Regions from separate parts of the Enterococcus sp. AZ196 genome, predicted to be linked through region 3. Evidence: riboswitches for the same ligand, from Rfam matches in the RefSeq annotation. Region 3 holds a riboswitch; each other region holds the start of a gene.
What was found. A riboswitch is a leader RNA that binds a small molecule or an ion and turns the genes downstream of it on or off. The one in region 3 is predicted to bind thiamine pyrophosphate.
Positions count from the first base shown of each region.

Region 1: another riboswitch for thiamine pyrophosphate. It lies ahead of tenA (thiaminase II); the one in region 3 lies ahead of thiW (energy coupling factor transporter S component ThiW).
Region 2: another riboswitch for thiamine pyrophosphate. It lies ahead of thiT (energy-coupled thiamine transporter ThiT); the one in region 3 lies ahead of thiW (energy coupling factor transporter S component ThiW).

Region 1 is NZ_JBIPAM010000001.1:944,014-954,677, forward strand. Features, by position in the region: gene ilvN (acetolactate synthase small subunit) at 1-156, opposite strand, end outside; gene ilvB (biosynthetic-type acetolactate synthase large subunit) at 149-1,828, opposite strand; gene tenA (thiaminase II) at 1,944-2,600, opposite strand; TPP riboswitch at 2,774-2,865, opposite strand; gene IGI67_RS04590 (DUF2268 domain-containing protein) at 2,929-3,837, opposite strand; gene IGI67_RS04595 (DUF2087 domain-containing protein) at 3,980-4,708, shown strand; gene IGI67_RS04600 (VOC family protein) at 4,730-5,167, shown strand; partial or broken gene IGI67_RS04605 (IS256 family transposase) at 5,335-6,468, shown strand; gene istA (IS21 family transposase) at 6,572-7,783, shown strand; gene istB (IS21-like element helper ATPase IstB) at 7,792-8,586, shown strand; gene IGI67_RS04620 (ATP-binding cassette domain-containing protein) at 9,085-10,664, opposite strand, start outside.
Region 2 is NZ_JBIPAM010000001.1:2,889,831-2,900,494, reverse strand. Features, by position in the region: gene IGI67_RS14010 (patatin-like phospholipase family protein) at 1-1,098, opposite strand, end outside; gene IGI67_RS14005 (class A sortase) at 1,224-1,928, opposite strand; gene IGI67_RS14000 (hypothetical protein) at 2,196-2,966, shown strand; gene thiT (energy-coupled thiamine transporter ThiT) at 3,142-3,729, opposite strand; TPP riboswitch at 3,779-3,877, opposite strand; gene IGI67_RS13990 (hypothetical protein) at 3,947-4,309, opposite strand; gene IGI67_RS13985 (low molecular weight protein-tyrosine-phosphatase) at 4,382-4,840, opposite strand; gene IGI67_RS13980 (2-hydroxyacid dehydrogenase family protein) at 4,894-5,868, shown strand; gene IGI67_RS13975 (TetR/AcrR family transcriptional regulator) at 5,865-6,440, opposite strand; gene ruvB (Holliday junction branch migration DNA helicase RuvB) at 6,452-7,456, opposite strand; gene ruvA (Holliday junction branch migration protein RuvA) at 7,470-8,063, opposite strand; gene IGI67_RS13960 (helix-turn-helix domain-containing protein) at 8,170-9,630, opposite strand; gene IGI67_RS13955 (LrgB family protein) at 9,682-10,380, opposite strand; gene IGI67_RS13950 (CidA/LrgA family protein) at 10,361-10,664, opposite strand, start outside.
Region 3 is NZ_JBIPAM010000001.1:2,539,925-2,550,588, reverse strand. Features, by position in the region: gene IGI67_RS12265 (winged helix-turn-helix transcriptional regulator) at 1-62, shown strand, start outside; gene thiD (bifunctional hydroxymethylpyrimidine kinase/phosphomethylpyrimidine kinase) at 81-908, opposite strand; gene thiE (thiamine phosphate synthase) at 911-1,534, opposite strand; gene IGI67_RS12250 (hydroxyethylthiazole kinase) at 1,525-2,343, opposite strand; gene thiW (energy coupling factor transporter S component ThiW) at 2,340-2,819, opposite strand; TPP riboswitch at 2,949-3,038, opposite strand; gene gloA2 (SMU1112c/YaeR family gloxylase I-like metalloprotein) at 3,212-3,601, shown strand; gene IGI67_RS12235 (nucleotide pyrophosphohydrolase) at 3,659-3,952, opposite strand; gene IGI67_RS12230 (helix-turn-helix domain-containing protein) at 3,972-5,495, opposite strand; gene IGI67_RS12225 (ASCH domain-containing protein) at 6,058-6,447, opposite strand; gene IGI67_RS12220 (macro domain-containing protein) at 6,525-7,031, opposite strand; gene IGI67_RS12215 (tRNA dihydrouridine synthase) at 7,269-8,249, opposite strand; gene IGI67_RS12210 (helix-turn-helix domain-containing protein) at 8,802-9,509, shown strand; gene IGI67_RS12205 (helix-turn-helix domain-containing protein) at 9,619-10,664, shown strand, end outside.

The DNA.
Region 1 (10,664 bases), 1.6 Mb from region 3:
GATTGTCATTCGTGAAGTGTCCACAGTCTCGGTTTCTCCGACCGTCAAACTATTTAAATTATATAATTTTCCTGAAAATAAGCCAGATACCTTCGCCAATACCCCTGCTTCATTCTCAACATAAACACTTAGCCATTTTTGCTCTGTTTTATTCATAAACGATCATTTCCTTTAAACTTTGACCTGGTGCAACAATCGGCATAACTTTTTGCTCTGCTTCTAGTATAAATTCGAGTACAAATGTCTCGTTGGGAAGTTGTCTCACATGTTTAAATGCTTCATCTATTTCTTCCTCAGTCGTTATTCTCATACCGTCAATCCCATAACTGCGTGCCAATGCTAAAAAATCAGGAATGTATGGTGTGTTTTTTTCTTTTAGAATCGTATGAGAATAGCGCTCTTCATAAAACATTTCCTGCCACTGCCGGACGTTACCTAGGCAGCCATTATTGAAAATGCAAATGATGATCGGAATTTTTTCTAGCATTACTGTAGCGAGTTCCTGCAGATTCATTTGAAACCCGCCATCTCCGGTGATTGTTAAAACATCCTTATCTGGGTTTCCCAATTTTGCACCGATTGAGGCAGGAAAACCAAAGCCCATTGTGCCCAAACCACCTGATGTCAGTAATTGCCTTTCCTTTGTAACTTCAAGAAATTGAGTCGTCCAAAGTTGATTTTGTCCCACATCAGTAACGACAATTGCGTTGGTAAAATGTTTATTGATTTTTTTTATGATAGCTTCTGGAGTTAATCCAACTTCTGTCATATGAATTGGGAAAGCAGTATCCATTTTTTTTATTGCTTGAAGCCGTTCACACTGGAGCTTCGGACTAACTAAACTTGTAACCTTAGGCAAAATTTCTTTAACCTCTCCAATAAGTCCTAAATAAGTATCAATATTTTTATTGATTATTGCAGGATCAATATCTAAATGAATCAACTTAGCAAGTGGGCAGAACGCTGTTGCATTTCCTGTTACTCGATCATTCAAACGTGTCCCTATTGCAAAAATCACATCGCTGTTTATGAGCGTTTGATTCGCCGCATAGCTGCCATGAATGCCTACATTGCCAATATAGTTCCTGTGATTACTTGGCAACGCACCTTTTCCCATAATAGTTGAAACAACAGGAATATTTGTTTTTTCAACAAAATCAAGTAATTCTTTATGCGCGTTCCCTCGATGAACGCCTCCACCAATTAATAAAATTGGTTTTTCTGCATTGTTCAAAGCCTTAGCTGTTTCATTTATTTTTTTAATTGGTGGAACTTGTCTTTTTTCTCCGCCACGAATCGATACAGTTTCTGGATAATTATCAGAACCAAGTTCTTGTTGAATGTTTTTAGGAATGTCTACTACTACAACACCTGGCTTTCCTGTTTGCGCGATCATAAATGCCTTCTTCATGATCGTTCCCAGTTCTTCTCTTTTTTTGACTGTTACCGCATATTTTGCTATTGACCGACTAATTCCTACCATATCAACTTCTTGAAAAGCGTCCTTTCCAATCAAATGTGTTGAAACTTGTCCTGTAATACACACTAATGGAGAAGAATCATAACCTGCTGTAGCGATACCAGTAATTAAATTAGTTGCCCCTGGACCGCTAGTAACCAAACAAACACCGACTTTCCCTGTAGAACGAGCATAGCCGTCTGCCGCATGAATCAATCCTTGTTCATGGCGTGGCAGGACAATTCGAAATCCCTCTTTCTGATAAAGAGCATCAAACAAATCAATCGCTTGACCTCCCGGATAAGCAAAACAAACTTCAACTTTCTCTTTAACTAATGCTTTTACAACCAATTCAGCTCCCGAAATCATTTTAACCGCCTCCTAATTATGCAAGTGTTAACTTGCATTTTAACACAAGTATGATGTTCGCTGTCAACCGTTTTCAAAAGAAAAGGATCGTCCACAAGTGAACGGTCCTTTTGAATTACCATTTTTCTAAATTTGTAGCCATGTCCCAAAATGCATACTCCATTTTACTGCTGATTACGAAAGCCTCAATCATTTGATGTCGCTCTTCCTCTGTACTATCTTCGTAAAGACGATCTAAAAGTGCACGCTCTTTTTTTATTTCTTTGGCCGCGTCTTCACCCGCATAGGTTTCAATCCAACGTTGGTATAAAGGATGGGGAGAGCCACTCTCAATCAGACGAACACCAATTTCTTGATACAGCCACGCACATGGCAGCATTCCTGCATAGGCCGTCTTTGGTGTCCCATCAATTAGTTGACGATACATATGAGAAACATAATTGTAAGCAGTCGGTGCAATCGGCGTCTCTACTATCTCTTCCTCAGTAATAGCTAATTCAGTAAAAAATTCTTCACGTATAGCCAACTCGCCTAGTTTAAGATTTTCAGCATTTTCTTTTAGCTGAGCCTGTACCTCTTCATCATCTGTTTGCTCGGCAATATAATCATATAATTTGCTAAAATGTTCAAGATAATAGCGATCTTGCAGCAAATAGTAGCGAAAAACTTCTGGAGCTAAATCTCCTGATGCTAGTGATTGAATAAACGGATGCTCAAAACTTCCTTGCCAAAATGAGGCAGCCTCTTTTCTTGCTAACTCTGTAAAAGTCATTCGTTTCTCCTTTTCTGTAAATAATGGTGTACATTTGATCAAAAATACAAACTGCAATACTTCCTTAATTCGACATAAAAAACCTCCTTTATTCACGTAAGAATGAAAAGGAGGCTTCTATGCTTGAAAGGTACACTCAAGAAAACCCGACCAAAAAAAGGTCGGGTACAAATTTCCAAAATATCGCACATTCCCTGCGCCAGTCCTAACTGTTTCAGGTTCAATGGGTATAATCTCAGCTGTAAAAGCACCCCTAGTGTCATTCGATTGTTAAAAGTATAGCATACCTTTTTGAGAAAAACGATTACAATTTTACTCTATTCAATAATTAATCAAATATTCTCGATTCTTCTACGATCGTCGAGCTAGGGGTCAGAGTAGCCTCTGCGATTGTCTTTCCAGTATTTTTTAGATAATCTTTTATTAAATGATAGCCAATTGTATAACCGGCATTTCTTGAAAGCCCTATAGGTTGATATCCCTGCTCTCTTGCAACTTCATCACCGTACATGTAAGCGCAGACTTGATCAAATCCGCGAACATCACGACCATCCTTCATCACTTCAATCGTATATTCCAATTCTTCTTTATCATACTCCTTCACCCATGGGCCGCGATACTCGACACCGTAAAGCTTTTCAGCGAAAACCTCTGCTAAACCTTCAATCACCAAATAATCCTCAACACTCACATCGCCATGATTAAATGGTTCATAAGTGAAACGAATATTGTGATTAAACTCATGCGCCAAAGCCGACTTCAGTCGTACCTGATTAAAGTCGTTTGGCACGACAATCAAAAAAATATATCCCGGTATTCCACCGAATCCACTGTAACCCTCACTAGCCATCAATATACCATTCTCCGGATCGCCCAGTAGAATATTCACGATCAATTCTTCGAATGGAATCTGGTAGCCAATTTCATTGAAAAGTTGAGTACTTTCCGCAATGACTTGAGTACACTCATTAAAAATATTGGATTCCTTCAGCTGCTCTAACCTTGATTTAATTAAATCGACACTTTTTCGCGGCGTCCAAATACCTAACATTTCTGAAGCCATCAGCACATCATAGTCCCCGGGCTTTTTAGAAACAAGTGGTACATTCAGATAGTGCCACATTCCTTCGAATGGCTTCATTATTTCATAGCGAAATGCCTGTTCATCAACAGTCTCCTGCAGACATTTATCATAAAAAGACAATGAATCAATAATCGTAACTTTAAACTCACTCATTTAGATCCCTCCTTACTTCTTATCATAATGCTTGACGTTGCGTGAAGGTCAATAAAAATGGATATCCTCTGAAAAACCATTCATGCAATCGTATTTGCAAACGATTTTATTTTATGTTAGCATTATCGCAAGAGGTGATATTATGGAACACGAATTGACTATTGAAGAAATAAGAAAGGGATATTCAAAAAATGGAGAATTTCTCTTTCACTGCTTGTATTGTGATCAAACGTTTGATGATCGTTTCGTTTATCCGATCAGTGACTCAAACAATCAGTTCGCTCGAGCAGAAGGAGCTATGATCTACCATATGAAACATGAGCACAATGGCTCTTTTAACGCTTTGTTAAATCTCGATAAAAATCAAACTGGTTTGAGTGATACACAAAAAAAATTTTTATTGCTATTTTCTACAGGAATTAACGATCAAGAAATAGCAAATCAGCTAGGTATCACGACTTCCGCAGTGAGAAATCATCGCTTCAAATTTAAAGAAAAGAAACGTCAGGCGAAAATCCTTCTGGCATTGTTAGAGTCGATTGATGAAAAGGAGCATAGTGAACTTATCGCAAACTCATTAATTGATTCAGATGAACGGTTTGTCTCTACTAAAAAAGAGCGCGAGAAAGTCTTTGATGTCTTCCTTGATAAAAACGGAAAAGCGAACCAAATTCCGACAAAGGAAAAAAAGCGAATCATTCTGCTCCAAAAGTTAGCTGAAAACTTTACATCTGAAAAACAATATACGGAAAAAGAAGTCAACACGATTATTTCGAAGATGTTCGAAGATTATGTGACGATCAGGCGCTACCTCATTGAGTATGGCATTTTGGGTCGTACGGTGGATGGAACAATGTATTGGAAGATATAGTTTTTTGAAAGGAGCGATTGAATGGGATTGCCAATGAAAATAGATCATTTGCAAGTTACGGTGAAGGATATCAATGAAGTGGAATCTTTTTATGATGGGCTGATGGAAGCTCTAGGTTTTGATTTAAATAAGAAAATCAAAGTCTATTTGGAAGAGATGGATATGGATGTCATCGAATATCTCGATAAATCTTATGATTTTGGCATCTGTTCCGCATTAAAACAATATGAAGAAGAAACAATCCATCGAAGAAAGCCTGGTGCTGTTCACCATATTGCATTTAGAGCTTCATCTAGAAATGAAGTAGATCGAATCTATAAAACAGTGATGGAACTTGGAGCCAAAATTTTGGATGAACCAAAAATCTTTCCACAGCATGGGCCAAATTATTATGCGCTTTTCTTTAATGATCCAGATGGAATCAAATATGAGATCGTGAGTAATGATGATCATTTTTAAAAGTCGATTAGTCGTCCAAAAAGACTAACTACTTTTTTGGATGAAGCTTTAAAAATAAAAAGTCGAAGAGAGTGTAATATTAACTGTGTAAGTAACCACTAATCCTAGGCAGGTGGTTGCTTCACAGTTTTTATTTTTCTAAAATGAAGCTAAGAGGTGATTTTATTATGGCTAGAAAGAAAAGAAATCCTGATGCTGAAAAGCTAGCTGAAACCATTCTAAACGCTTATCAACCTGAATCTGTAGAGGACATGCAAGAAGCCTTAAAAGATGTGTTTGGTCCCTTATTTGAAAAAATGTTGCAGGGAGAATTGAATAACCATTTAGGTTATGACCCTCATTCGAAAGAACCAAAAGAACATAAGAATCGACGAAATGGCTACGGAAACAAAACGCTTAAAACAAGTTTTGGGGAAGTAGATATTGACGTTCCTAGAGATAGAGATGCCTCTTTTGATCCTGAATTGATTCCTAAGAGAAAGCGAGATGTCTCCGACATCGAAGGCAAAGTTCTTTCGATGTATGCTCGTGGAATGAGCCAGCGAGATATTGCCGCAACGATCGAAGATATCTATGGCTTTGATATCTCTCATGAAATGATTTCAGATATCACAGACGCTGTACTTCCCGAATTAGAAGAATGGCAAGCACGCCCATTAGCGAAATGCTATGCCTTCTTATTTGTTGACTGTATGTATGTTACTTTACGCGAAAACTACGAAGCCAAAGAATATGCAGTGTATACGATTCTTGGATATGACCTTAAAGGAAACAAAGAAATCTTAGGGTTATGGCTCAACCAAACGGAATCCAAAAATCGCTGGATGCAAGTATTTGATGAATTGAAATCACGTGGTGTAGAAGATGTTTTTTTTATTTCCATGGATGGTGTCTCTGGTCTCGAAGAAGGGGCTAAAGCGATCTTCCCGTCGGTCATTGTTCAACGTTGTATTGTTCACCTTGTTCGAAATGCGCTGCGATACATTCCGAGTAAAGATTACAAGGAAGTCTGCAGAGATATGAAAAAGTTTTATGGGGCATCTTCTCTCAATGCCTCACATGCCGCCTTCGACAGCTTTCAAAATCGATGGTCTCACTATTCTGGAGCAGTAGACGTATGGAAACGGAACTTCTCCCACGTTGAACAATTGTTTGATTACGGCAGTGCCATTCGAAAAATCATGTACACGACGAACGCCGTGGAGAGTGTCCATTCCAGCTTTAGAAAAGTCACCAAAAAAGGAGCGTTCTCCAATGAGAATGCGCTCCTTAAGTTACTTTATTTACGTACAAAAGAGTTACATGTGAATCCCGACAGTAGAATGTAAGAAAATGCCGACGAGAAAAATGGTGTTTTTCTTACATTTTTTAGTACACTGGTTTAAAAACAATCAGGAGGATTTTATGCGATCAGATGTACGTGAAGGAGTTCAAATTTATATTATGAGTGATATTAAACCTAATTTTACCCATTTAGCTAGACAGTTCGAATGTGATCCACGCACTGTCAAACGTTATTACGAAAACAATCTATCTAAAAAGAAAGCTGCACCGAAAAAACGGCCAAGCAAATTAGATCCTTTTCGGTCAATTATTCAAGAGAAAGTTGAACTAGGCTGTTCTGCTTCAGCGATTTATCGTTTTATCAAGAAGAAAGGTTACGAAGGGAAGGATTCTATTCTAAGAGATTACTGCAGCCAATTGCGAAAAACACACATTCAGAAAGCGACGATCCGAATTGAAACCCAACCAGGTTTGTCTGCACAAGTTGACTGGAAAGAAGATCTTGTCCTTTACAATCGTTCGGGTCAACGGTTTCAAATCAATTTATTTTTATATGTTCTAGGCTTTTCACGTTGGAAGTATATCGAGTTAACGCTAGACAGAAAACAAGATACATTACTTCGTTGTTTGAACAATGCCTTTCTTTCTTCAGAAGGAATTCCTCATGAAATTTGGTTTGATAATATGCGTACTGTTGTTGATCAAAGTAGAACGCAGTTTAGAAAGGTCACTTGGAACCAAAGGTTCTATGAATACAGTAAAGACGCAGGATTTAAACCAATTGCCTGTCGACCTTATCGTCCGCAAACAAAAGGGAAAGTGGAAGCCTTAGCTCGAACGGTCGAGCAACTAAAAGTATACAATGGCGAATTTGATACATTGGAGGATTTGATTGATCTTGTTTTTGAATTCAATGAAGAGCTTAACAAAGAAACTTCTCAAGCAATTGAGGGTCCACCAATACTGAAATTTACTGCACACGAAAAAGAGCACTTATTGCCCTTTGATTCGAAATTACTAACGACCTACACACAAGATATCCTCTCTCGTAAGGTATCCAAAGAATCGCTCGTGATTTATCAAAAGAATAAGTACTCTGTACCCGTTCGCTATATCGGCAAGACAGTTTCTCTCCAAGCTGTTGCCGGCGAACTTACTATTCATTATAACGGCGAATGTATTCAAAGACACCTTTTAAGTCAAAAAAAATTTAATTATCATTCAGATGATATGCAGGAAATTTTAAAGTCCGACATTTATCGGTCAAAATCGGATGAAGAAATTGCACACTATGTTCAAGAAAATTTGAAACTCTACGACGAGTTCTATTAGGAGGCACCATGTCACAATACCAAGAGTTACTAGATAATCTAACAACGTTAAAGCTAGATCAGATCAAAGAATATCTCCCTCATTTTTTAGAATCTGAAAAAACAAAAGAACTGTCCACAATCGATATTCTTTATTCATTAACGGAACGGGAATTAGCGTTTAGGAAACAACGGGCGGAAAAAATGAATATCAAAACGTCCCACTTCCCCTATGAAAAACGGATGTCCGATTTTGACTTTGACTATCAGCCGAGTGTAAACAAACGGCAACTGCTGGACTTATCCAGCCTGCATTTTATGGAACGGCAAGAGAACATTTTATTTATCGGCAGCAGCGGTGTTGGCAAAACACATTTAGCAACGGCGATAGGTATGGAAGCTTGTCGCCAACGAATCAGCACCTATTTTATTACGTGTAATGAGTTGATTCAGCGATTGACAAAAGCCTATCAAGAAAACCGGCATGAAGCATTAATAAAAAATTACTGCCGATATAAACTACTCATTATCGACGAAATTGGTTATTTACCGATTTCAGAGGTTGGTGCAAATCTTTTTTTCCAGTTAATCACCAGGAGATATGAAACGAAATCGACGATTATTACAACGAATATCCCATTATCAAAATGGGGAGCAGTATTCTCAGACCCAACATTAGCAAATGCCATATTGGACCGATTGGTCCATCACTCTCAACTAATCAAAATTACTGGGAGATCTTATCGCATGAAAGACTACTTGCTTGATAAGGATGTTCTTCAGGCACCTACAGATGAGAAAGGGAAGAAAATCGGTAAAAACTAGCATATTTTCACCGGCAAAAAATTACATTTGAAAATCGGGATTGACATTACACACGAAGTGGGCTGGCGGTCGTATCTAAAACTGGGCTATGGTGCTCAATCAGTTAATGGTCAACGAAACCTTCTCTTCTAGAATTGAAAAATATGCGATCTACCTTCCGTAAGGCTAGGTCTATTTAACTGTGCGTTCAAATTATTTTCTCCTAGCTGCTTAAAAATACTGTGAAAGTTTATTCGCTAGAAAACTTAACTAATTAATTTCCACAGTTTAGTTGACAAACCCAAGTCGAACGTTCATATACTATCGTAATCGAAAGAAATATGAACGTTCGCTTTACTCTTGTTAAGTGTTTCTCGAAAAAGTCTTTTGTTTAATTATAGTACTCTCCGTTAAGTCTCTAATCCCTCGCTAAACCATTTTTTTGGAGACAAATCAAGTCTGCCTTATTTCCATTTTTGGATATTTGTCACATGAGCAATGTGAAAAGCGACTGCTGAATCAATTGTAGATCGAGTTTTCGAGTACTTGACTACTTTTCTTTAAATACTCTCCAGTAATCGTGCCGCTTTCTAATAAGTCTTCAGGTATACCTTTGAACACAACGGTGCCGCCCTTCACGCCGCCGTCCGGTCCGATATCAATTATCCAATCAGCTTGTTTGATGATTTCGCTGTGGTGTTCGATGATTATTAAAGTATTTCCTTTATCTACCATCCGTTGAAATAGCTCATTCAGTTTTTTAATATCTGATAGATGTAATCCTGTCGTTGGTTCATCAAGCACAAAGACAGATTCCTTTTGTGTGATAGCTTTAGTCAGTTTTAACCGCTGACGTTCACCTCCTGAAAGTGTAGCCAAGTTTCGTCCAACCGGTAGATAAGTCAATCCTGTATCAATCATCGCTTGCAGTTTCTCATTCATTTTTTTGCTGCCGATATTTTGATAAAAGTGCTGCAGCTCTTTCGGCGTCATATTTAATACATCCAGAATCGTACATCCCTTCAATCGATAACTCAACGCTTCAGCTGAAAAACGATGTCCTCCGCAATCCTCACATTCATTTACGATCGGATCCATAAAAACTAACTCGACAGTTGTTTCTCCTTTCCCATGACAAGTTGGACAGGCTCCCGTTGAGTTGAAGCTGAACATCCCCACTGGGACGTTATTCGCCTTAGAAAAACTGCGGCGAATCTCATCATAGATCCCGAGGTACGTTGCTGGAGTCGCACGATTGGTTGCTTTGATCGGAGATTGGTTGATGATCGATAGTTCATTTGGAAATTGTTCCGGTAGAACTTTAGTAATCAAAGTTGATTTACCTGAACCTGCTACACCAGTAACGACAGTTAGAATATGTTTAGGTATTTCCACCGTCACATTTTTTAGATTATGCAAGCTTGCATTCTTAATTGTCATCTTTTCATGCCACCTGCGCGGTTGTGTATTGATCGGCAGCGTCTGACAAATTTCCTTTCCTGTAATACTATCTGATTGAAGAAGTTCTGGATAAGTTCCACGAAAAATAATTTCACCGCCTTGTTTCCCTGCTAGCGGTCCAATATCGATCACTTCATCAGCGATCGCAATCACATCTGGGTCATGTTCCACAACAAAGACCGTATTTTCTTTATCTCGTAAATCTTGCAGAAGTTGATTGATTCGCGAAACATCACGCGCGTGCATGCCCGTACTTGGTTCATCAAAAATATAAAACATGCCATTCAATGCACTTCCCATATGCTTTACCAACTTTACACGTTGTGCCTCTCCACCCGATAAGGTTGGTGTCTTTCGGTCCAACTGTAAATAATCTAACCCAATATCAATTAGATGTTGAACCTGGTCCTTGATTTCATAGATGACTTCATGTACTTCGGGATAAGCTAATCGATTCAAGAACTCAAGTAGCTCATTCATATCCAGCGCTACACAATCAGCAATAGAATGATTATTGATTTTTACTGATAACGTTTGTTGGTTTAATCGACGACCTTCACAATCAGGACACGGCGCTTCATACAATAGTTCTTTTAATTTTTCCTCGTACATTTTACTATGTCCAGATAAGTCCCGTT
Region 2 (10,664 bases), 350 kb from region 3:
GCCGCTTTGGAATAGCAATAAATCTCCTAAGTTCCAAGGACTTGCCAATACTAACTCAGTTACCTCATCAGGCAATCGGTATTTTTTATCCAAACCAGGGCCATGTACATCCACCACAATCAATTCAGTTATCGGCATTTGTAAAGTAATATCTACTGGTAAATTATTGCGATAGCCTCCGTCTACATAATTCTCGCCCTTGATTCTTGTCATCGCCATCATGGGAAAAAACGCTGCGGAAGCTAGTAACCATTCAATGATTTCCTCTTTTCTACACTCATTAAGCGGAACAATGACTTCTTGAAAAGCTGGAACCTTCGTCGTGACAACATATAAGGGACACCCATTCTGGATTTTTTGTACATCCAGCCGTTCTTCCAACAATCGTCTAAGGGGCTTTGAAGAAACGCCTCGCTGCTGCAAGGAGGTTCGAAGAAAGGTTCGAAGCTGATCAACCTGAGCTGCAAAATCGATCTCTTCCACCTCTTTAAAGGTAATATCCAAAACTTTATCGGTCTCTATTTCTTCCCACAACGCTAACGCTTGATTATAGTCACCTTGCGTGATCAACGCCCCGTTTAAACCACCAACTGAGGTACCAGTGATTACTTCAAATTGTATATTTTTTTCTAGCAGCGCCTTCCAGACACCAATCTGATATGCTCCGCGAGCACCGCCGCCGCCCAATACTAAGCCCGTATGATAGACCAATTCTTTTTGCCAAATGCCATCTAAAAATTGATAGCCTTGTGCAATCAACCATTGCTGTAAAATGAAATTTGCCTTGAGCTTCAATTGCAGGGCACGCTTAAACTTTTGTCGAGCAGCATTTTCCAATAATAAAAAGGCTGTTCGCCAGCCAATATCTGTTGAGATCAGTAAATTATTGATCCGCCATGTACCGCCTTCATCAACTTTCTCTACTAACAGCCACTGTGCTTTTCGTTCTATAAAATAACCGTTCCCTCGTTTAACTGCTGACAGAAATCCTGTCCGTGCTTGACTATGAGAGTCATAAAAAGGAAAAAGCAACTGTGAACGCTGAAATTTATCCCAAGCTGCTAACAACTCTGATCTATACATTCTTTTTAGTTCCATCGCTTCCTCCCTGATTTACTGTGAAACGATTGCTTTCAACCTGCTTGTTTCAGTATAGCAGAAATTTTCTCGCAACAAAAAGCTTCAAGACAGACCTGCCTTGAAGTTTTTGAATTAGCTGTCATTTAGTATGTTCGCTGTTCCATTTCAAACGCTTTGCGCATCGTGCCAGTTGCATTGTTGACTGGTGTCATAGCTACTAAATCACCTTGTACAATGATTCGTGTCACACCTTCGATTTCCCCACAGGTAATCAAAGTAACCTGTTGTTTGTCTGGGTGGACATCCAAATATTTCACTTCTGTTGGTTGAACACGAACTTTTAGCGTCGTCTTATAGGTATAGATATTATGCAAATCGGTCAAATAGATCAAATCGCCTTCCTTGATGCTCTCAAGCGGTGTAAACAACAAGCCCGGACGATCTGCACGATGACTTGCCAAGGCATAATTGCCTTCTCCCATCTTCTGATCTGGCGACAAGGTTCCTGCACCATACAAAAGCATTTCATTTGATAGACCTTTAAAAATCGGCAAATTGATTTCAACTGATGGAATCGCAATACCACCGATAACCGGCAATTGTTTGTTGTCTAGCTGCGCCTGAAGTACCGCTTCGGTACTGGCCGGCTGCACCGCATCAAAATCAAACGAAGCCTCTTTTTCCATATTTTTGTCGATCTCAGCTCGTTCCATTTTTGCTACAGCGTAACGTTCGCCATTATATTGCATCAAAAAATATTTGATTTGATTGTTGAATATCAAAGCTAAACCTACTAACAGCAACAAGAAAAGAAAAATATTTATTAGCCAGTTCCTTTTTTTCTTCATCTTAATCCTCCCGTGTTCTCCCGCTAATCATATCATATTCTATTAATTCTAGTGATACTACTTTCACTTACTAGAGAAAAAATTAAAAAAAGAAATAAATGCATTAGAAGTTTGTTATTTATTAAAATGATTTTAATTGTTAAAAAAGCGTCTTTATGTTGCAGTTTTTAAGACCTTTGTAATCTAATTTTAAAATAAAAGATACGAGCTTTTTTTTTATTATTGAGTTAAAATGATTGTGACGACTATTAGAAAGGGTGAATTTTGGTGCCAGATACGTTATTTGCATATATTGATTCCACAAGTAATGCTGTGCTTTCAAAAGGTTTTTCACCCAACGATTTTGTTGACGGAATTGTTCATCAACCTAAACATCTGTTATTGCTAGACCCTGTTGCAGAAGTCGGAGAATATGAACCGCATACGGGTTTAAAGATCATTAATAGTCATGAACAAGTCCAACAGTTTTTTAACAATAAAGCCTTCACCCATTCAAAGGGAACGAAATGGATCGATTTTAATGATCTGGCCATGTTAAAAGAACTGACTCCATTAGAAATTTCAGAATTGCTGTATTTTGGGCATATGCGGACACACCTGCATTCTCCCTTTTTTTATAAGCTGCAAAATAATTTTGTTTATTTCAATCTAGGCAACGACACGATGCGCGTATATTACCGCTACTTGGATGAATTTTATCGCATCCTTGCCAGCAAATTAACACGGATCGTCTTGGAGAAAGTCAATGATCGTCGTTCATTTTTCCGCAAAGGTTCCTCTGTTCCCCCGTTAGATGGTGAACTATTGAAGGAATTATATCCGATTTTACAAGAGGGGGCAATTTTCTGCCTTGATTTATCGGAACTAAAAAATAAACTTTACCGCATCCCCATCTTTTTGTCTGATGAAAAAGGTTGGCGGCGCAGTCCAAGAAATTATAAAAAAGAACAACAAATCGCAGAGATTACCTATGATACTGCCAAACAGCTATGGTCGTTGGAAGTTGAAAATGATGATCCTGTATTCTCATTTCGTTAATTGAAAAAAGCATTTGTCCGATTGATGAGGACAAATGCTTTTTTAACTGGCTACAAGGAAAGGATGAAATTCTCACATGAATAAATCGCTTTGCAGCAGGTCTATCCATGTCCGGCTTCACGAACTAGCTTTATCGGCAATAAGCTAAGTGAGTTCGCGAAGCCTTTCTTGATAGTTATTGGTGACTTTGTTTGTGGATACGAGCGCCATCTTTTGGCAAATATAACTGCGGCGCCTTTTCCACTACTAAGATCGCAACGATCGCTGTCACTATCGCTGTCGCCAAACCACTGACACCATTCATGACAAGCGAGAAAATCCAAGGATTCATTCCCCATAATGCATAGCTTCCCCAGAAAACCACTCCTGCAATAAAATGCCAGAAAAACCTTGCTCCTGTACCAACAAAAGTACCTAAAATAATATTCTTGCGCACGTTCCGCAGGTCTTGATCAACTAGACTTTGCTGCACTTTCTTTGCATACAATCCAGCAAATCCGGCAAAAGTAAAGGCAATCGGATACTCAATCAATACTTGAATCACACTTAAATAAACAACTTGGCTTGCAGGAAAATGTAAAATCCCCCAGATGAACGCGGACATCAAAGCTGGTTTGAAGCCTCTTCGCAGTGCAAACAACGTCAGCGGGATCATCCCTAATGAAATTGAAAAGCTGCTGCCGATGGTCGTTGGAATAAAAGACAGTACCAGCGAAAGAGCTGCCACCACCGTGCCCTCTACTAAAATTTTTGTCCTATACATAAAAAAACTCCTCCTTTTGAACATACAGTCCACAAAGGAGAAGTAATTATCATTACTTCATCACAATTCCTACGCTCGAATAACCGAAACAGGTACTAGGGTTTAGAGTCATCTCAATCTCAGCCCGAGGGCTCCCCTTTGCGACAGTATTATTCTATTTTTTGATACCCTCAGAGTATAACAGATGCCTGTCCGCCCGTAAAGGTATGAAATACTTTTATCGTGAAATACTTTCTTGATCTCCGCTTGGTGACAAGGTCGTTACCTTTTTGATCCGATCAATTGTCATCATCACCAATTGATTATCCTGAGTGCGAATAACAATGGACTCATTTGTTACTACTTTGGGCAACCAGCCTGAGATCGTTTGGAATTTCTCTTCGTCTTTTTCATCTTGAACTTGAATGACTACTAAACTATTTTGTAGAGCCGCCATCTTTAGTTTGAGAAAAATATTCTCATTGGCTTGCTCTTGGGCACGTTTTTCAGCAGAATCATTCAAAAAATCCGAGATGAAACGATATGATGAATTTGAAAACAGCTTGATTAAATTCTTTTTAGGCTTCTCGTTTTTAGTCATTCAGCTTCCTCCTATCAAGAGCATGGTTATGTAGTATGATTTTACTTAAATTCAAGAGAAAAAACAAGGAATCTAGTCCATTTCAAAAAAAGTTAACCATTCGTTTAAACCTTTTTGAATTAAATCATAGGTTTCTTCAAAATCACCTGTATACCAGGGATCTGGAATCCCTTCACCAGCGTGTCCCGGTACCCGATCTAAGTACAAATAAATTTTATCTTCAGTACCGTGGGGAGCGATTGATTCCAAGTCGGACACATTGTCTCTGTCCATCCCAATAATATAATCTGCATCATAAAAATCTTCTGTGGTTACTTGACGCGCACGCATTCCTTTGACGGAAATATGGTGTTGCGACAATATCCTCTGTGTCCCCTGATGTGGCGGATTTCCGACTTCCCAACGGCTAGTCGCCGCTGAATCAACTTGAAACTGCTTTTCTCGCTTTTTTTGGAAAGCATCCCGAAATATCGCTTCCGCCATCGGTGAACGGCAAATATTTCCCATGCAAACAAATAGAATCTTTTTCATGTCATTCCTCCTGTGCTATAGTCAATTTATCGAAATGAAACGAGGGATCGTAAATGAGTAAAATTTATCTGTCCGCCAAACTGCCTGAGCTTGGCACAAAATTGTTAAAAGAAGCTGCGCTTGAATATACAGTCTATGAAAAAGCTGGGTTAATTTCGAAAAAAGAGCTGATCGCAAACATCGTTGATTGTGAAGCCTTGATTTGTCCTCTATCGACACAGGTTGATCGCGACGTCATCGATGCTGCACCAGCATTGAAACTGATCGCGAACTTCGGAGCCGGCTTCAATAATATCGACACTGCTTATGCAAAAGAAAAAAATATCTATGTAACAAACACACCGGTAGTCTCGACTAATGCGACTGCGGAATTAACAGCTGGTTTAATCCTTGCCTTGTCTCGCCGAATTGTTGAGGGCGATCATTTGATGCATGATGAGGGCTTTGACGGCTGGGCTCCCCTATTCTTCTTAGGTCATGAGTTAAAGAACAAGACCTTAGGGATTATCGGTATGGGCCAAATTGGTCAAGCTTTAGCACAAATGATGAGGGCTTTTGGTATGAAAATCCTCTACAACCAGCGGCATCCGCTAACTTCTGAGCTAGAGGAGAAATTACATGCCACCTATTATCCTCAAGCTGAAGTGATTCAACAAGCGGATATCCTGACCCTCCATGCACCATTGACCGAGGATACGAGACACTTACTGACGAGCAAAACCTTTGACCAAATGAAGGACAGCGCCCTTTTGATCAATGCAGCCCGCGGACCATTGATTGATGAAGCCGCTTTGCTTCAAGCCTTAAAGGCAAAGAAGATTGCAGGAGCCGCCCTGGATGTCTATGAATTCGAGCCAGAGGTCACTGAAGGCTTAAAGGATCTGCCGAATGTCATCTTGACACCGCATATCGGCAACGCCAGTGTAGAAGCCAGAGATCAAATGGCTGAGATCGTCGCTAAAAATGCGATTGCTCTCTTCGAAGGAAAAGCAATCAAGCATATCGTAAACGGATTGGATCGAGCTTAGCGCTCGTTCCAATCTTTTTCATATAAACGATAAGCAAAGAATTCGATATCCTTAGCAAAACGAAATAATTGCGCCGCGATCGTGATTGGCGGCTGATCTGCCCCGGCTAATAGCCAGTCGATCAAAATCCCGCCACAGCCATGTGCAAGAAAACGAGCATAAAATTCTTTATCTGTTTGAGAGAGTTCTCCTTCTTGATCGACTTCGTCAAATAAACGAACGAATAAACGTTGGGCCAATTCATTGAACTCTTTTGTTAATACTTCCGGGGTCACTTCCACGGTATTCAAATAGAATTGATGACAGACCTGCATCTCTTTCAACATCTTCAAAACGGATTCTTCCCAATTCGTCAACACCAGCTCGTTCGAGATTAGGTATTGCAGCCCGCGTTGATAATACGCATAACGGAGCAGATCATTTTTATCCTTGAAATGATAATAAAATGTTTGGCGGTTTAAGCTGGCCTTTTGACTGATATCTTGAACAGTGATTTTTTCATAACTTTTTTCTTGGCACAACGCGATCAACGCTTGAACAAATGTTTCTTTGGTCGCTTTTCCTTCCGCCATTTTTCCACCTTCTATACTTGTTGATAAGGATAACCAAAATGCTCGTAAGCTAACGGGGTCGCCATGCGCCCTCGCGGTGTTCGTTTAATGAAACCCTTTTGGATCAAATACGGTTCATACATGTCTTCCACGGTTTCACGTTCCTCACCGATATTAACCGCTAGTGTACTCAGCCCGATCGGTCCACCATGATACAGTTCAATCATCGTTTTTAATAATTTTTGATCAATGTGGTCTAAGCCTGCCCCATCAACTTGCAGCAGCACCAATGCCTGATCCGCAATTCTCCGATCGATCACACCATCCGATTGAACCTGAGCAAAATCGCGAATCCGCTTCAGTAAACGATTGGCAATCCGCGGTGTTCCTCGTGAGCGTCGGGCAATCTCCACCGCACCTTCTTCCACGATCTCAGTTTGAAAAATATCGGCCGAGCGCAGCACAATCTCCCGCAAATCCGTCTCTTCGTAATATTCCATATGAGAGATAATTCCAAATCGATCACGCAGTGGCGCCGATAGCATCCCTGCCCGTGTAGTCGCTCCGATTAAAGTAAACGGCGGCAATGGAAAATGTACTGGGTGAGCTGTCGGCCCCTGTCCCACCATGATATCTACATAATAATCCTCCATTGCTGAATACAAGGTTTCTTCTGCTACTCGCGGCAATCGATGGATTTCATCGATAAATAGTACATCGCCCGGCTCCAGCTCATTTAAAATCGCTACTAGATCCCCCGGACGTTCGATTGCCGGTCCACTGGTTGAGCGAATCTGCACATTCATTTCATTAGCGATCACCATCGCCATCGTGGTCTTCCCCAGACCCGGCGGCCCATAAAGCAAAACATGATCCAATGCTTCTTGGCGGTTTTTCGCTGCTTCAATATAGATCGACAGTTCTTGCTTAACCTTGTCTTGACCGATATATTGAGCAAGGTATCGAGGACGCAGTGATTTTTCTAAACTTTTATCGCTCTCATCCGCATCTGGTGAAAGCAAACGTTCTTCATCCATCTAACTCGTCCTCCTACTTCTTCATCATTAATTTTAGAGCTGCTCGTAAATAATCGTCGGTATTTTGCAATGTTTCTTTTTCCAAAACTTTTTCGACTTTCTTGATTTCTTTCGGGCTGTAGCCTAATGCCTGTAGGGCTTCCATTGCTTCAGCCAGAGCCGTATCATCATTGCCTTCATAGAACAAGGACATTGGATCCTCGACGAGCTCGGTGAGCTTGCCTTTTAAATCCAAGACCATTTGTTGGGCAGTCTTTTTCCCTACACCTGGGAATTTCGTTAAATAGGTCACATCGCCTGCTTCAATGGCTTGGATCAAGCCTTGATGATCCTCATTTGCCATGATCGCTAAGCCGCTCTTGGGTCCAATACCAGATACTGAAAGCAGTCGTAAAAACAATTCTTTTTCAGCCAATGTCTCAAAGCCGTATAATAAATGCGCATCCTCGCGAATGATCTGCTGCACATAGATCGTCACAGATTGCTCCATTTTGCTGCTGTAGCGATAGGGATTGCCTAACGCGATTTGATAGCCGATCCCATTTACATCCAACACCACATAGCTAGGGCTGATGAAGGTCAATCGACCTGTAATATATTCGTACATAGTTGATCCTTTCTTTGGTTAAGAAAACAATTCTTTATTCTCACTGCATATACATAACCGCATATATGCACATATGTTCTCATTATTTTAGCACAAATGGCGGCGGTTAAAAACTCTTACCGCCGAATCCTTCCAATAGCTGTAATAAAGCAAAATAATCTGTCATCCGTAATTCCTGAGTGATTGCTAATGTCGGCACTTCCTCATCCTCATAAAGCAGATTCGTTGTTAAACATACATCGCTGTTTTCTAATGTCGCTGAAAAAACAACTTGAAAATCATTCGTCAAAAATCGGCGCAGATCGTCTTTTAAAATCGTTTCTTCAAACTCTGGCAGATCTGTCTGCAGAAAAATCCGCACAACCGGTTGGATGGTCAGCTCAGGCAAGCGCCGCAAAACAGAAAGATAACGACCAAAAAGAATCGATTCAGTACCACCTTGATCCGCTAAAACAGTTGAGACAAAAGCGGCTAGTTGGGGTTGCTGCTGGGTAATCTTCGTCCAGAAGGCTTTACCATTAATATTAAAACGAATCATTGGAAACAGCCGATGATACAGATGTCCGCTGATTAAATAGTTTTCTGCCTGCAAGGCTTGAAATTTTTCCCATGCCGCATGATTATTGATCTTCTTTTCTAAAATCCGATACCGCTCATCGATCTCAGCCATCACAAGAAATGGTTTCTTTGCCAGTAATCGATGAATTTTTTTGGTAATGTCTGGTACGTGGTAGTATTCCTCCCGCGTCAGCAGATTCAAAAATAGATTTCCTAAAGAGGCTTGTGTACGGAAATAGGCCGGCATCACGGGCTTTAGTTGCTGATAAAACTCTTTAAAAAGCGAATCGCCGGCTAGTGTCTGCTGACTGATTGAATTTGGTTCTAATGAGTAGTGTTGGACTTCTCGCAACAAATGAGCCGCTACTAAATATTCTAGGCGCTGCTCCTTAATAGGATTCAAGGCTACCTGAAAAAAGCGTTGGATCCCATGACTGATTTTTTCAACGAGCTCGTGCTGCAAGGGTGCGAAGGGCCAATCCTTTCCTCGAAATAGGCGCCAATAATAAACCGATAGATACATCCGAACGACTGGCTCCGGTGCCTGAAAAAATACTTCTCCGCGTTCAATCGTTAACTGCAGCGGCGCCAGTTCTTGATACAAGCCTTTCAATTTGCGCCGAATGGTCGATTCACTGCGAAATAATCTTTCGCTTAGTTCTTTGATCGTTCGGGCTTTTCCAGCAATCAATAAATGCAATAGCCGATAGGACAAGGAATGGCGAATCAAATCAACTAAAAATTGATTTTGCTCCATGATTTGATCGGCAATTAACAGGCGATAATTATTCCCTTCTTTTTCAAATAAGGGAATCTCCGTCTCTGTGAAGCGGCAATAGTTCTTACTCAATTCCTCCAGTAATCGTTGGACACTGCGGGCATCTAGCCCTACTTCCTCAGCCAAGTCAAGCTTCTTATGGATTTTTCCATCACTTAACAGCTCCAGTAAGCGAACACCGAAATAGATGTCTTTTTCGTAATGTTGTAATTCCAGCGCTTTGATATACATAAAAAAACTCCTTCACGCTCTATTTTAGCAAAAGAGCGCAAGGAGCAGCTACTAAAGACCTTCGAACAAATGGAACAAAATCGGCAGCAGTGCCACAGTCACTATTCCGTTGACACAAATACACAGGCCGGCCAAAATCCCTTCCAATTCACCGATTTCAATTGCTCGACCCGTGCCGATCGCGTGAGAGGTGCTGCCTAAAGCAATTCCCTGCGCTACAGGACTCTTGATATTGAACAGCTGGAAGACTTTTGTTCCTACCAGAGCACCAAAGATCCCGGTAGAAACAACGATCGCCAACGTTACTGGTGAAATGCCGCCCATCTGACTAGATAGATCAACAGAGATCGCTGTCGTCACAGATTTAGGCAATAAAGAAACGATGATCCCCTTATTCAACGAAAATAGCCGGCCAATCCCTACGCTTAATAGGCAATTTAAAACGACACCGACTAAAGTGCCTAAAATAACTGGCAAAAAGTATTTCTTGAGCTTATCGAAATTTTGGTATAACGGTAAAGCCAAGGCGACTGTCGCCGGAGTAATCATCATAGTGAATAGATTTCCGCCCATGTTGTAATCCTTATAGCTGATCCCGCTGAATTTCAACAGGATGATTATACTGATTACACTAGCAATCAAAGGATTGATGAAAGGAATATTAATTTTAGTCAATAATTTTTCCATCAATGTGTAGATCAATAACGTAAGTGCTAACCCAAAAAGCGGATTACTCGCCAGCGCTGAGATCATCTGCTCCACCTCGTATCTTTTCAACTTGATCAACCAGACGATCCTTTTTCTCAGTGCTCTTCATGCCGATCTTTTCGACAATCTCTGCTGTTTTACCAACAGCAACAAGAGATACGAATGAGCAAACAACCACCGCTCCAAGTAAAACAGGCCAAGTATATTTGATTGCTCCATAATATTGCATCAACCCGACACCTGCCGGCACAAATAAGATCGTTAAATGATTCAATAAAAAGTTTGCTGTATCTTCAATCGCTGAAGGCTTTAATAGCTTGGTTTGG
Region 3 (10,664 bases):
GAGAACAGCATGTTGCACATCTCCAAGAACAAGGACAGGATGTTTCTTTGAAGGCAAACTAAAAAGAAGTTGAGAAAATCTCAACTTCTTTTTTTGATCACAATCGTATCTGTCATTTGGGCCCAATGATTGGTTGGTCCATGTCCGTGCCCCACAAAAATCGGTTGACTGATGGCCGCCTGGATAAATTTCTTTCCGATAATGATCGCTTCTCTTAACTCTGTTCCCTTTGCCAATTCAGCCGCGATACATGCTGAAAATGTATCCCCTGTCCCATGCGTGTTGGCCGTCTCCACTCTCGGCGCGCTCATCCAGAAGCTTTCCCCAGATGCTAGTAAAACAAAGTCGGCGGCGTCTTTGTTTTGACTATGCCCTCCTTTAACCACCACATTTTGTGTGCCGAAGGCTTGCAGCGTTTTGGCCGCTTCAATCATTTCTTGATCGGTCACGATCCGCTGCCCAATAATCACTTCTGCTTCCGGCAGATTGGGCGTGACGATTGCCGCCAAGGGCAGCAGCTCTTGATTGATGGTTTTTACCGCATCACTTTGCAGCAGATGATGCCCGCCCTTTGCCACCATCACTGGGTCGACAACTAAAGGACCGAAATCAGCTTGCTTCAATTTCTTGACCACCGTTTCCACCCGCTCCGCATCTGCCAGCATACCTGTTTTAGCGGCACCAATAGCAAAATCAGCCGCTAGCGAGTCAAACTGCTCTTCAATAAACCCGCTGGGAATCGCCATGCTGTCCTGTACGCCATAAGTATTTTGCGCAGTCAGCGCCACGATAATACTCATGCCAAAGGCTTTTCGCGCCTGAAAGGTTTTTAAGTCGGCTTGAATCCCTGCTCCGCCGCCTGAGTCAGAGCCGGCAATCGTTACCACTTGAGGAGTTCCATTAATCATTTTTATGCCTCCAGTACTTCATTCATTTTTGTTTTTAAGCTGCGAACCCTCTCACTGACATCTTGAGCCAGCATAATATCACTGACGATCGAGACACCCGCAATTCCCGTTCCGCGAAATTCGGTCAAGTTGTCGGCCTTTATCCCGCCGATCGCAACACTTGGAATCGCCACCGCCTCATTGATCGCCTTTAGCGTTTCTTTGGAGGTCAACGGTGTATCCTTGGTTTTCGTAGGAAAAATCGCTCCGATTCCCAAGTAGTCTGCCCCCGCTTTTTCAGCCTCTACCCCTCGTTCGATCGTTTTGGCTGAAACACCTAAGATTTTTTCTGCTCCGATCAGCGAGCGCACGACAGCTACCGGCATCTCATCATCACCGATGTGTACCCCTGCCGCATCAACCGCCAGACAAATGTCCACCCGATCATTGATGATCAACGGAATATGATAACGATCTGTGATTGCTTTTACGTTCAAGGCCAGCTCGTAAAATTTCCCAGTCACTAGCTCCTTTTCCCGAAGCTGAACCAACGTCACGCCATTTTTGCAGGCTTCTTCAATCACTGCCAAAAATTTTTCATCACTAAAGTCGTAACGACCCGTTACTAGATATAATGTTAAGTCCATTGTTTTTCCCATCCCTTCACCTCAGTCCACCAATCACTTTCCATCAAGGTCGAAAGCTGATTCAAGGTTTCTTGTCGAAAAGCGGCTAGCCCGGTTTCATCTCCTGCCTGCTCGCCGCAAAGATTAAAGTAACTGACCGCAGTCACAGCTGCAGTCGCCGGCTCTACTCCGCTGCCTAATAAAGCTGCAATCAAAGCCCCGACAATATCGCCCGTACCTGTAAAGCGATCCAATGCTGGAACGCCATTAGATAAACGCCAAATCCGCTTCTGCTCAACCACGATATCCTGTCTGCCGGTTGCTAAAAAAAGCGTTTTCGGATACGTCTTGACTAACTGCTGCATGGCTTGCGCTAACTCCTCCAACGCTTCCTCACTTTGATCCAACTCACTGCCGTCTACCCCGCGGGCATGGCTGGACAATCCGCAAAAATTCCGCAACTCCGAAATATTTCCCTTCACTACTGTTGGATTTTCCGCGACTAGCCAACGGCCCACTTGATCTCGCGTCCGACTGACACCGTAGCCCACTAGGTCAACAACGGTTTTCTTTTGTCTCTGGTTCGCCAGCTTAGCAGCTGCCGTCAAACTCTTTTCCCGTTCTTCTGACAGGTGTCCGATGTTCAGCAAGAGACTATCCGTCTGTTGAAACAGCTCATGGAACTCCCTCGGATCAGATGCCATAATCGGTTTGGCCCCAACATAAAGCAGCGCATTCGCCACCGTTTCGCACGTAACCTCATTGGTTATGCAGTGAACTAAAGGCGCATCTGCTAGGGGGAAGACTTTTGAAACATTCGTTTTGATCATCCAAACATCCTTTCATTTGAAAACAAGCCCTGCCATCGTTTAAAAATCGGTGTTTCCTGCAGCTTGACTAATACTACAAAGGCGATCGCCGATCCGATCAGCGTCGCACCAACAAAGCGCGGCGTATAGATCAGCCAGTACAGCTCGTTTTGACTGCCGGTAAACCAAACCATCACAGGATAAGAGAGAAGTGAACCAATGACTCCTGTACCAATGATTTCCCCTACCATCGACCAGATCAGCTTTTTGCCTAAGCGATAAAACACTCCTGCAAGAAGTGCCCCAAATACCGCCCCTGTCAAAGCCAACGGCGGAATTCCCAACAGGGTCATCCGAATCACTCCACAGACCAAAGCCATCACGGTTCCATAGACTGGTCCCAGCAGCACCCCAGCAATAATATTCATCACACTGGACATCGGTGCCATTCCTTCAATCCGCATCAAGGGGGACAAAACCACATCCAACGCGATCATTAAGGCCAGCAACGTCATTTTGTGGATTTTATTTTTCTCCACGACAAATAACTCCTTTCTGCAAGAAACAAGAGGAGGTATCTCAAAAGACAGAAAAACCCAACCAAAATAAAATGGTCGGGTACGATCAGTCAACTAGCTACATTTCCCTGCGGCAGTCTTAACTGCATCAGGTTCCATGGGTATAATCTCAGCTAAACAGCACCCCAAATGTTTCTCTTCAATTGATTGGAGTATAACATACTTTTTTTAATCCAACTAGCTTATAATGATAAAAGCTGCTCGAACGTATCCAGCATTTGAGCACCAGACAGATCCTGCTCTATTCTGAAGAATGCTCCCTATCTCTCACAGCAATAGACTAGACAAGAGAAAAAAGAAAGGAAATTTTTATGATTCAACCAAATTTTTCTGCCATCCATCATGTGGCTATCATTGTTTCAGACTATCAAAAGGCCAAGCATTTCTATGTGGATATCCTTGGATTGCCGATCATTCGTGAAAACTATCGACCGGAACGCCAGGATTATAAATTGGATTTACAGCTAAACGAGGCGGAATTAGAAATCTTTGCCGTACAAAATCCGCCGAAGCGTCCAAGCTTTCCTGAGGCAGCCGGCTTGCGGCATCTGGCCTTCAAAACAACGAACATCCAAGCGACCATTGACTACTTAAAAAGCCACGGCGTCGATTGTGAACCCTTGCGAACCGACGATTTTACCGGCGAAAAAATGACGTTCTTCTTCGATCCCGATGGACTGCCGCTGGAGCTGCACGAATAAAAAAAGAGCAGAAAATTCTGCTCTAAAAATGTGTATTTTTTGAAGCTGCACAAAAGCTTACGCTTCTTCCACCGGATATTTAATCGCGTTTTTCTTCAATTTTTCGCTGATGATCTCATCGATATCAAAGTTCAAATTATCCGCCATCATATAAGAATAGATCAATACATCCGCCAATTCTTCCTTTAGGCGTTCCGTTTGCGTCCGCGCTTCTTCTGAGTCCTTCCATTGAAAGAGCTCCAATAATTCAGCCGCTTCCAAACAAATCGACAGCGCTAAATCCTTCTCATTGTGAAAGGGACGCCAGTTTCTTTCGTCACGAAATTGATTAATTTTCTCCATACTATCCATAGTCAACCTTCTTTCGTTTCTATTCTAACACAGAAACGAAGGAGCGTTTTTCCTCAAGCTCGTTGATAGTATCCTGAATCCAGCGTCTGCTTTGTTTGGTCAAAAAGGGATCGATCACAACAACAGGATAGTCCTCTGGCAGCCCTTCAGCCGAACCCGTAGTAATCAAGCAATCATAATTTTTCAATTCATTATGCAGCTGCGGGGTACCCCCAGATAATTTTTCAAAATGAACGAGCAGAAAGTTGCCATAGATCGTATCACTAATTTGCTTGGCTAAAAAACTTTCCTCCGTTGGTGTTAAATCCGATAACAGCAGCAGCCTCAAAAAAGGTTCTTGGCTGGCCAGCCATTCCAATCCCCGCTCTTCTGTGGTGATCAATAAATACACATAGTTGCGAATAAAATCCTCTTCCTGATACATTCCATAGCGATCAACAAATTCTTGGACCAGCTCCCACACTCGTTCCACCCCGCGACTATAAACCTTCGAGACTTCCGATAAGAAAATCGTTCGGTTGCGCCATAGCAGGCATACATACCTGCCTTGCGGATCATGCAGATAAAAATCATTCGATAGAACCGTCGCCAAATTGATTTGGCTTTGCTTATCTAAACGATAGCCAAGCATTTTGTTGTATGCCTCCACGAGCTCGTGATGCTGCATAAACAGCCGCTGATACTTCTTGTTGTCTGCTATCGCAAACTCCCGATGTGAAATGCTGAATACAACCGAATCAGAAAAAAGCAGCCAAAGACCATCCCGCACCATATCCGGTGTCAAATCCATTTCTACCCCTTCTCTAACAGAGTGCTTCAGCAGCTTATAACTTAGGTTCAGCGGCAGGTCTAAGCCTTCCGTCCTCAGCTCCTCCTTCGGATACTCATGCCCATTTTTCATTCGCCAAACACTGATATAAAAATTATAGATCAGCCGCTTTTGAAAAACATACTTTTCGTGGATCTGATTGACCTTAACAAATTCTTGGATATACTGCTCAATAATATGGTAATGCTTAAGAGGCAGCTTAGGCAGCGTGCTTTCAAATGAAACCTGTCGTTCACTGTAAAAGCGATAATAAAAGTGTCGGATCTCCCCTTCATTTCCTTCCACCCGCAATGGACGATAGCATAATTCCAGCCCAGCCAGAGTCAACGCCTTCTCAATTTTTTTCAAATAGCGTTGCGTGTTAGAAGAACTGAGATACAGCTTCTTTGCGAGTGCCGTAATATTTTCACATTCCTCATACAAAAGCTCTTCAATAATCTGAAACTCCGGACTCGTATTCAAAATATTGGCATAAAGATTTCCTAAACTGACTTTCTTATCCACAATCAATTGATAGAGTCCTTTTATTTTCGTAATCTGAAATCTAGGATACTCTTCATTGATCAATTCAATATCATTTAACAGAATCGGCAATGAGCAATTCAACTCACTTATCAGCTGAATACTCGACCAGCCGCTACGATGATAATAGAGTTTTTCCACTAATGCCAATCGCCGCTTGTTACTTGTTCCCAATACTGCGCGAAAATCCATGATTATCCCCCCATTAAAAGACCACCTTCATCTTGAATAGTTCCAGCCATTTGGCTCTGAATCAGAAAACAAGTATTGCTTCGTTTATTCTGAAAAAAGTGAACTATTACGCAAAAAGAACCCACTTAAAAACATTATTTCAACAATATTCCATTACTTATATGAAAAAAATACCAGATACTCGCAATCTTTTTATTTGTTAACAAATAATAATATGAAAAGGGACCCTTGACAATTTTTGGTCAAATTCATTCAAAATGCATGATTTCAAAATCAATTTTTTTTAATTTAAGAAAAAAAAGGGAAAAAAGCGCACCAAAAATCACAAACACTGCTCCAATCCAAGCCTATTTGGGTCTCATCGCTTGAAATAAAATACAATTTTAGGGCATTTTCCCAATTTTTTAAAAAAAAGAAAAAAACAAGGGATCGATCTTCTTGCTTTCGCCAGCAATTTTTTGCATGAATACTAAATAATGCCGAAATTTCTGCAATATCTGTAAATTTGAGCAAAGAAAAAACGCTCATTGATTTCATAAGCGTTTTACAATCACTATTTTTTTTACTGCTGAATGAGTGAAAGATAGTATTCTTGCCAGAATTCTTCGGTCACAACCTTTTCGCCAGACTCGATTATGAATTCTCCCGCCTCCGGCTCAACGATCCGATCATCCGGCACGTGGTATAAACGCCGCTGTCCCTTGATGGGAAAAGGTTTGATGCAGCGTACCTCAGCAAAAATCCACGCATAGGACTCTTCGTCCAATTTTTTAACATCAACAAGATCCACGATACAAACAGCATGGCCTGAAATACAGCCCGGCGTCTTGATCGCTGTCGAACAGATCAGCAACGGGCCGCGATGGTGGGTCGACCACGAGCGATACTCTTCGGTTTTCTTTCCGGAAAGAATTTCCATAACTGGCTCTGGATGGATGGAGATAGCCTTCAAATCATTCGCCTCACTTTTACGTATTTACGACTATTTTATCACTTTATTCAGGATTGGATGAAAAGAATGAACCGTTCTCATTTAAGATGGCTTCGTTGAACATCCTTAAAAATATCCAGCCAGAAATCGTCAAAAACAATGACCTGCGTAGTGATCTTCTGATTTAGTGGTCTGTCGGCTACTTCATACAGGATTCTAGCTGCAGCCTCTTTAGGATAGCCGTAAATGCCTGCACTTAACACAGGAACGGCTAAGGTACGTAGCTCATACTCGTGTGCCAGCTGAAAAACCGCTTCATATGCAGCATATAACAGCGCTTCTTCATTGTGCCTACCGTCAATATAACGCGGTCCCACCGCATGAATCACATACTTAGCTGGTAAATCGTATGCTGCTGTAATCACCGCAGTTCCCGTCGGTGTCCCGCCGATTTCTGCCATGGCCTGTTTCAATTTAGGGCCGGCCGCTCTATTTAATGCACCATCGACTCCGCCGCCAGGGATCAAAGCTGAATTCGCCGCATTGACGATTGCATCTACTTGAACAGCTAAACGTGAAATATCACCAACTCTTACTTCGATCATCCTTTTCGCTCCTCTCACTTACGCTATCTATTATATCAACAAACAATCGGGGAGCATCATGGCCGATTTAAAAAATTGCCATTTGATTGCTTTAGAAGACCAAAAACGCCAAGCAGCCATCCTCTCACCAGCTCAAGATTTTAAAACAGGCCAAGCTCACTGATTACCGCAGGGAGGGCACGAAAAAAAGCACTGCGAGGCGATCCTCGCAGCACTTTTCACTTAATACTTACCTGGTCAAACCGAAAGAAGCTCCTGATGATCCTTTTCAAAATCAGCCAAAATCTCTCGAACTTCCGCTGTTGATTTCGTATTCATTAAGCTCACTCGTAAATCATTCGCTCCGGGAAAACCTTTGACATAGATTTTGAAGAAACGATGCAGACCTACGATCGAACGAGGAACCTGCTCCGAATATTGATCCTGCAAATCAAGCTGCAGGCGCAGCAAGCCGATCATTTCTTTTGGAGAATGCTCTTTTGCTTCTTTCTCAAACGCATAAGGATTTTTGAAAATCCCGCGGCCGATCATCAAACCGTCCACACCGTATTTCTCTGCCAGCTCCAACCCCATCTGCCGATCTGCTATATCTCCATTGATCGTGATTAAGGTTTGCGGTGCGATTTCATCTCGCATTTTTACGATCTGGGGAATAAGCTCCCAATGAGCATCCACTTTGCTCATTTCTTTTCGCGTCCGCATATGGACTGAAAGGTTGGCAATATCCTGCCTTAATAAATGACTGATCCAGTTCTCCATCTCAGCAATGTCTGTAAAACCAAGACGAGTCTTCACGCTCACAGGCAATCCGCCCGCCTTCGCCGCTTCGATTAATTCTGCCGCTACCTCAGGCCGCAGAATCAAGCCGCTGCCTTTGCCTCGCTCCGCAACATTCGGGACTGGACACCCCATATTCAAATCAATTCCCTTAAAACCCATATCGGCCAAAGCGATACTCATTTCCCGGAAGAATTCTGGCTTATCCCCCCATATGTGCGCCACCATCGGCTGTTCATCGTCAGTGAAAACCAAGCGGCCTCGAACACTCTCGATCCCATCTGGATGACAAAAGCTGTCTGAATTCGTAAACTCCGTAAAGAATACATCAGGTGCTCCGGCTTCTTTTACGACATGCCGAAAGACCACATCTGTTACGTCTTCCATCGGTGCCAAGATGAAAAAGGGCTTTGGCAGCTCTGCCCAAAAATTAGTTGTCATTATGTATACTTCCTCCTATATCATCCAAAACAACGTCATTATACTAAGGTTTGCAGGAAGAAGCAAAAAGCTAGTTTGAATAAAAGAGCCCTCCTCTTTTAATTAGGATTCCACCGCAGCTTCTTCACTAAAGCGCTCCTTACTTTCCTTTCTTTGCATGCCCTATATAAACACCATACCTCCATTTTTATTTTTTCTTCATAATTTTCCAGTATCAACTAAAACAATTTAAATTGATAAAAAAGCCATACAGAAAAAATTAGAGTTGCTCTTTATTACTATTTTATTGTTCAATTGAACAAAATAGCGTATTAATAACCCATCTAGGCGAACCTCTCTTTATAAATAACGATAAATCGCAGTTTATATTTTGATATTACGATGTATTTTATCCGAAAATTTAATTTATGAATTAGAAAAATTAAAAAGAAGGAAAAATTATTCTGTATATTTTTGATAATGTATTGTTGCAGTAGTAATAAGAAAATAAGGTGAATTAACGAATGTTGATTCAGCCCATGCCTGCTAAATCAGTTAATAGGAGTGAAATTTATGGCAAGAATATTAATCATAACAAAAAATTTACTGGCGGAACAAGAGCTGCAGGCCATCCTGCAACGCTCAAATGATGAGGTTTACTGTTCCAGCGACCTGATAATCGATGCCCAGTTCTGTCCCCAAATCATCAAGTACTTCTCATTGGTTATTTTCAGTGATACCATTTCTACTCTAGATGTTTCGAAGTATTATTCCTCTTTCAAGAAAAACGGGCTGTCCATTGTAAGGAAAGGAAGCAAAGTCGATTTAAAAAAATCAGAGCTTTCCTACCTCGTCGATGAGATCGATGATTGGATCAATCCAGAAACAACGGATATCGAAATCATTGAAAAAATCGCTAAATTAACCTGCGGACAATCAAAAACCATACTCGCTATTGATGAAACCAGTGGCGTAAAAAACGCAAAAAATTCCGAGCTGTTCTTTTTCAGTCTTTCATCCAACGAAAAAAAATTCCTCTATCATCTCTATCAATATCAAAAAGATGGAAAAGTTCTTTCACGCGAAAAATTGTGCCACTTAATCTGGGAAACCGAAGCCACAAAATCAAATTTATGCCAGCTCTCTAATTTGGCCAATCGGATCAAAAAGAAGCTCGTCGTAAATAAATTTCCTAATGGTGAGTTGAGTACTTCCTGGAACAAGGGTTACTTCTTGGGAGACCTATTGTTCAACGAGGTACAAAAATACATGGATGCATGAATCTTATCTAGAAGCAGGCTGAATCAAGCGCTTCTTCATAAGGAGGATAGAGGGATACTTATTTTATATTAGGATTTTTCTAGCTTTGACAATATAAGGAGACATTCAATTGATAGACAACTTTATAGAAAAAGATATCCTACGCAGAATTAAAATTACGTATGTGTTATATGAATGCAGACAGATAAAAATCGGGGAACTCGCTGCCAATATGAATACCAGCTTCAATACGATCAAAAAGGATTGTCAGAAGATCGCCACAAAATTGGAGGAGGAAATAATTTCCTACTCTATCTCGCGATCACAGTTGGCATTTCAATTCAAACCAGACGTCAGCTGTTACGAGCTGGTACGCAAATTGTACTCAGACTCTCTATTTTTGAAGGTGTGCTACCGATGCCTTTTGGGAAATAATAACTATACTTCCATAGCTGAAGAAGAATTTATCTCTGTGACAAAAGTATTCAATTTAAAAAAGAAGGCTGATAGATACTTTAGGCAAGGTCTTGGCATCAACGCTAATGGAGAAATAGCCTTTGAGAATAAATTGAAGGTCCGCTATATTTACTTGGCCCTCTGGATGAGAGGCATCGGTATCGATGAGCTGAAAAATGAGCCGCTCTTTCTTAAATCTGAACAAATGGCACGTGATCTAGGTGATTGTTTGAAAAATCAATTCAGTAAAAAGAGTTTGCATTATCTACACTACGCTATATTTTTGAGCCTCAGCAGAGACGAGCAGCTGCCGATCGATACCGAGACGATCGCGTTTTTAAAAACTGGAATTGTTTTTAACAGTATCAAAGCTTGTTTTTCGCAGCATGGGCTCGAAGGAGAAGATGAGAATATCGCGTTTATTTCTTTTATCTATAAAAACCTGCCTTATAATCCAGAAAACTATCGATTGATCGAAGGAGATTACCAATACTATCGAAAGCGGTTGATCAAAAATTATCCTTCTGTTGTGGCGCTTATCAGAAGTTTTGAAGCAGCCTTCGAAATGAACCTGCTAGGAGAGATGGAATTTGAGAAGCCTCTGATGGACTTGGTATACACCACCACTTTGGGTATCAATGAATTTTTACTTAACCAGTATTACTTCATAGATTGCAATGATCATTACATGAAGGAAAAAATAAGTACGATCATCCGATC